DNA from 2 places in the Paenibacillus sp. WG02 genome. Region 1 is predicted to be linked to the other one. Evidence: a T-box and tRNA genes for the amino acid it is inferred to sense, from the RefSeq annotation. Region 1 holds a T-box; the other holds one or more tRNA genes.
The links. The T-box of region 1 lies ahead of ileS (isoleucine--tRNA ligase). A T-box ahead of a tRNA ligase gene usually reads a tRNA of that ligase, here a tRNA-Ile.
Positions count from the first base shown of each region.

Region 2: it encodes a tRNA-Ile, which carries the amino acid that the T-box ahead of ileS (isoleucine--tRNA ligase) is inferred to sense. The anticodon was not compared.

Region 1 covers NZ_AP036016.1:6,402,173-6,405,303, forward strand. The annotation lists gene ileS (isoleucine--tRNA ligase) at 1-1,089, opposite strand, end outside; T-box leader at 1,165-1,422, opposite strand; gene ACBP55_RS29055 (allantoinase) at 1,440-2,852, opposite strand; gene ACBP55_RS29060 (ABC transporter substrate-binding protein) at 2,935-3,131, opposite strand, start outside.
Region 2 covers NZ_AP036016.1:3,713,618-3,716,748, forward strand. The annotation lists gene ACBP55_RS16410 (hypothetical protein) at 1-1,277, shown strand, start outside; gene ACBP55_RS16415 (hypothetical protein) at 1,443-1,607, shown strand; tRNA gene ACBP55_RS16420 (tRNA-Met) at 1,699-1,775, shown strand; tRNA gene ACBP55_RS16425 (tRNA-Ile) at 1,787-1,860, shown strand; gene xylB (xylulokinase) at 2,000-3,131, shown strand, end outside.

The sequences.
Region 1 (3,131 bases):
GATATCAACGTCACAATCTTTGACGAAGCGTCCGGCGAAGTCAGTGATTTGATCATTGTAACGTCCTGCCAAGTTCACAACATTCACAAAATCCAGCTCGTGTTGGCGGACTGTTCGGTAATCATCTTCACCATGGGCAGGAGCTATATGGACGATTCCCGTACCACTCGTATCCATAACATAGTCAGCGTCTACGACGATATGCCCTCTGTTTGGACTTATATAGCCGAAAGGAGGCTCGTAGGCCGTGCCGACGAATTCTAATCCTTTATGCACAGTTAAAATTTCGAAGTCTTCTTTGAAGACTTTTTCCGCGAGATTTTTGGCGACGATGTATACTTCGCCTTTATGTTTCACTTTGACGTAATCCAAATCTTTATTTACCGCCAACGCTACGTTCGCAGGCAGCGTCCATGGGGTCGTCGTCCAAGCCAGAAAGATTTCACTCGCATTTTTACTTCTGAATTTCACGGTGGCGCTTAAATCCTTTACATCTTCATAGCCTTGAGCCACTTCGTGAGAACTGAGCGTTGTTTGGCAGTCTGGACAATAAGGGCTTACACGGTGCCCCTTATATAACAGTCCTTTGTTATGGATTTTGGATAAAATGTGCCAAACACTCTCGATGTAGCCGTTATTGAGCGTAACATAAGGGTTATCCATATCCGTCCAGTATGCGATGGCTTCCGTTAGCTCACGCCACTGCTTTTCATATTCAAATACACTGCTTTTGCATTTCTCAACAAATTCGGCTACTCCGTATTTTTCAATCTCTTGTTTCCCCGAGATGCCCAGCTGCTTCTGCACGCCTAGCTCGACGGGCAAGCCATGCGTGTCCCACCCAGCTTTGCGGATGACTTGGTACCCGGACATTGTTTTATAGCGGCAGATGAAATCTTTCACAACACGACCAAGCACATGTCCGATATGGGGTGATCCGTTTGCCGTCGGCGGTCCTTCGTAAAAGACGAAATTCGGTTTGCCTTTACGGTTGTCGATCGACTTGCGGAACGTACCATTCAATTTCCATTGCTCTAAAACGCGCAGTTCGCGGGTTCTCGCTTTTTCTTTCACATCAATTTTTCTCATGTGTCACACACTCCTCTAATAAAATGATAGGCTAGTCGGGAAACGATGTTAAAGAAAAACAAAAAATCCCGCCCCGTAAGGGACGAGATTACATCTCGCGATACCACCCTAGTTCCGTAACGATCATAAGAATATGATCATTATAGCTCTCGATCTACGTACTATCATACGCGGCCCTTGTAACGGCGGGATCCCGGGTCAGCTTACTTATATCCTTCAGCTTTCCTTCTCGGAGGGGATTTTCGGCTAAGTCTTGAATATTGGCTTTCAGCTCATGGCCAACTCTCTGGAAATCAAGGGGGATAGCGTACTCGTTCTCGTCAGTGAATTTAAAGTTAATTAAAATACAGTTAATTTATTTTCACATCAACTTCGTTGAATGTCAAGTTTACTTTTGTTTTGTAACGACACCATTTGCCAGCCTTCACAGCATGGATACCCTTCGCTTCTTCATAAACAAGATTCCCTCTGCTCCAGGTAGCCCACACTTTGCACCCCACTTCCATCCCTACATAAGGACTATGCTTATGACGATACAACAAGTGCTCGGTTTGCAGCACATAGGGGGTATTCAGTGAAATCATGACAAGATCTGCATCTGCGCCTAGGCAAATTTCTCCTTTGTCAGGAAGAAGACCGAATCGCTCAGCCGGCGCGTAGGACAGCATACGACTTAACTGACTAAGCCCGATCCCCCGCTTCAAATGTCCTTCATCAATCATAAGTTCTAGTGAGCTTTGCGCTCCCGATATGCCGCCCCATGCTTCAAAGTAATTGCGGGATTCCTTCATTGAGCTTGGACAAGGAGAATGATCTGATGAAATCATATCAATATAACCAAGGCGCAAAGCCTCCCATAACCTCTCTTTCTCCTCTTCACTACGCAGTGGAGGCGCACATTTGGCCGTAGGCCCTATCCGATCTAAGTCATCTTCCGTTAGGATTAAATAGTGCGGACAAGTCTCAAGCGTCACATTAACGCCGCGCCTCTTCGCCTCCATAATGATCATCACAGCTGCCTCGCTGCTGATATGAACGAAATGCAGCGGACACCCTGTCTGCTCTGCATAGAACAGCGCTCGATTCACCGCTTCGAGCTCAGCAAGAATTGGGCGTGTGGACGTGTAGTCTCTAGCTGTGACTTTGCCTTCTGCTTGCTTCGCCCACCCTAAGCGTGAAACAAGTGACTCGCTTTCAGCATGAAGCGCCAGCACTCGGTTCATTCGCGCAATGCGTTTCATCCCTTCCCACAATGTGAGGTCATCTACTTCACGAAATGCCTCCTCACCCGGGTCACCCGGCGAAGACATGAAGGCTTTGAAGCCAATGACACCAGATTCGCTCATAGGCTCCAAATCATCCAGATGCCCCGGCACCAGTCCACCCCATATGGCGTAATCGACCGATGATTGCTCGCGGGCAGCTTCCAGCTTCATCTCCATCGCGGAGACGGTAACGGTTGGCGGAATACCGTTAAGCGGCATGTCGATGTACGTGGTACAACCTCCTGCGGCTAATGCGGCAGAACCCGTGGCGAATCCTTCCCAATCCCCCAGACCCGGTTCATTCAAGTGGACATGAACATCAATCATACCAGCCATGATGACCATGCCAGAAGCATCAACAACTTGCTCTGCTTCCAGCGTTATCCGCTCATCCAATTGCGAAATCTTGCCATTTTTAATGCCTATATCCAATAAACGGACTTCATCTCGCAAAACAACGGAGCCGTTTCGAATGATCACATCTAATCGTTCGCTCACCCTGTTCACCTCGGCTGTACGCACATTCATAATCTTCAGGACCGAAACAAGCTTGCTGTCTCGGCCCTGAACATGTACTTACTTATTTAAATTCAACTTTAACTAGTGTAGAATCTACGGCTTTCAACAGGCTCAAATCATGGTAAGTATCTGGTTTTGGAACGGTTTTAATATTACCAACAGCTTTTAGATATTCCCCTACTGCCGTACCGTTACTGCCATTCACGTAAGTATCATCTACTTCCATCGAGTACACATTTCGGCTCATAATTTGTGTAA
Region 2 (3,131 bases), 2.7 Mb from region 1:
TCGTTGACTCTGGCATGGTATGGAATGGCAGTGACAGCACGATAACGAAACCAACCGCGATCCTGAAATGGGGAGAAGCCTTTACCTTACCTTCTTTGCGCTCAACCCTTGGATTCTTACCTGTTGACATTCATAAGGAAATCACAGCCAAAGGCGTGAGCACGGTTGTTCAAATTCAAGTCGTAAATCCGACCAATGAACGTCAGACCGTTCCTAACTTTGGGATTGATGGGAAAACAGAAAATAACGTTTATTCCGGCAGTCGCGCCGAAGCTTCTGTCATGCTAGATCCAGGTGAAAAGAAATATATCCATATTGTCATTCCAAACGAACTGGATACGGAATTTACTAGCTTGAATGTCGTAACACCAGAGAGTTTTGCCATTGCTACCGGTGATGGTAAGTTCCGCGAAGACACCTATCGGGTAGGTCGAGTCAATATTCTTCTCCCTACTGGTGCCGCGACACAAGGAGTCATCCCAGCTCCAGAATACACCTTGGGTACACCAGTTAAACTGGATTCAACAAATAAGTTTGTACCTTCCAATGTGGATGTTTCTTTGGTTGAATTACATGTAACAAGTAATGAAGACGATGGCTTTAATACAGCTGTGGCGAAATTTAAACTGACGAACAACAGTGACCGTCCGATCCCAATTCCGGCGATCCAAACGGAACTTGTTAGTAAAGATGGTTATGCATATGGAGGAAGAAGACAAGAAGCTACAGCTCTAAGTGTTGTGCCAAATGCTTCGTATGTGGTTAGTTATTCGTATGCACTTCCAGCATCAGAAAAAGGTGAAGGATTGAAGATGAACCTTTACAGCCAACAGGTTAGTGGAGAAACGACTTATAAATCACTGCTTGCGACGGCGAAGGTACCTGTTCAGAAGAATGATCCAACGAGTAAAACACTAAACGTATATCCTTACGATATAACGATTAAAGATTGGACGATTTCAGCTATTTTCCAAGGTAATATGACGTATGATTATAAGCTGAAGCTGGATCTGGATATTAAGCCGGATAAGCAAGTAACGGTTGATAAGTTTAACAGTAAGCTCTCATTCGAATTATTCGATAATGTTGGTAATCCGGTTGGAAAATCAGTTGTAGCATTGTCAGGCGAAGGACGTTTATACAATGGATCAAACACAATTAACCTAAATGCGAGATCCAACCAACTGGACTTCCCGATTCAGGTCAAAGTATTTGAGACATTCACAAACGAATTTGGTGAATCCGTTAAACGTTTGTTGACCACATTCAAACAATAGATAATGAAACGAAAAAACTACTTGGACATGTGCGTCTAGAGCACTTCCAAGTAGTTTTTTGCTATATATGGAGCGGTTCTTATTGCAATGTGGTGGAGTGCTCATAAGGAGATCTTTTTTTGGATAAGATAGGATTAACGAAATGAACATAACGGAGTGAAAGCAATGAACTGGATATATTGGGCTAAATTATATGATTCCAAGTTTCAAGCGGGCTGCCTGGCGAAAAGAATGGAAGAAGACTGGTGGATTTACGGCTATGAATGCCCACAAGAAGTGGAAGTATTTAAGTCCAAAAAAGGGCGTTTTGGCGTTCGTTATAACACGTAATTTGTACGAAATACCCTAGAAATTAACGCTTGACTTAGACCGCGCATTTAGTGTATATTTATTTTTGTCGCTGTTGAGCGGCAACTAATGACGCGGGGTGGAGCAGCCCGGTAGCTCGTCGGGCTCATAACCCGAAGGCCGCAGGTTCAAATCCTGCCCCCGCAACCAAATTTTATTTTGGGCCTATAGCTCAGTTGGTTAGAGCGGTCGGCTCATAACCGATTGGTCGGGGGTTCGAGTCCCTCTGGGCCCATAGCACGTAAACCCTTGGTATAAGGGTTTTTATTATTTTATAGCATCAAATAAGCCTCTCGGTCTCATCACTTTTCGATGATATGGAGAGGCTTTTTAGCAAAACAGGCTGAACATTTCGGAAATGGATGGGATGTTGAATGACAACACTATTCGGAATAGATCTTGGGACATCTAGCTTAAAGACGGTTGCTATGAACCCCATGGGACAGATCGTAGGCTTATCTTATCAAAGCTATGACATTCATTCGCCCTTGGTTGGCTATGCGGAGCAAGAGCCTCAATCTTGGTGGGAGGCAGTAACACAAACCTTATCTGATGCTGTTAGGCAAGCAGGCGCCGATAGCGGTGACCGTTTCGCGATAGGCTTATCAGGACAAATGCATGGTCTTGTTGCGATCGGGATGGATGGGCAAGTGCTTCGGCCAGCGATTATATGGTGCGATCAGCGTTCAGTTGCACAGAAGGAACTGATAGAGACGATGTTTTCTAACGAGCAGCTAGGCAAGCTAGTACAGAACAGGGCTTCGACCGGCTTTCTGCTTTTATCACTGTTGTGGTTAAAGCAGCATGAACCGGAAACCTATGAAAAGATTTGGAAAGTCATGCTGCCGAAGGATTATATCAGGTACAGGCTAACCGGCGAAGTAGGAACCGAGTCAACGGATGCCTCAGGTACGTTAGCTTATGATGTAGCCAATAAGTGTTGGTCCAAAGAACTGTTGGGACAGCTCGGAATTGATCCGGAACTGCTGCCAACCGTACGTGAGCCTTGGGAAGTTGCAGGAAGTCTGACAACTGAGGCAGCAATCGATTGCGCAATTCCAGCAGGCACTGTTGTCGTCTTTGGTGGTGCAGACCAACCCATGCAGGCTATTGGCAATGGGATTTTACATCAGGGGCAAGCTTCGTGTACGTTGGGTACAGGTGGACAATGGTTTGTGCCTGTAGCTGCGCCTACCTATGATTCCTTGCTGCGAACGCATACCTTCACCCATGCAGCGCCAGGCAAGTGGTATATGATGGCGGCGATGCTGAGTGCAGGTCAATCGCATAGATGGCTAACTGAAAACATCCTCCACAATAAGGACTTTAAGTCACTCGATGAAAGCGCTGCTCAGGTTCCCCCAGGCTCAGAAACGCTTATATTCCTGCCCTACTTGACTGGAGAGCGAACCCCGCATATGGATCCATTTGCCAGAGGGGCCATGTTCGGATTAACGCTGAAGCACAATGAAGCCCATCTGGTTCGAGCTGTCATGGAGGGAGTTG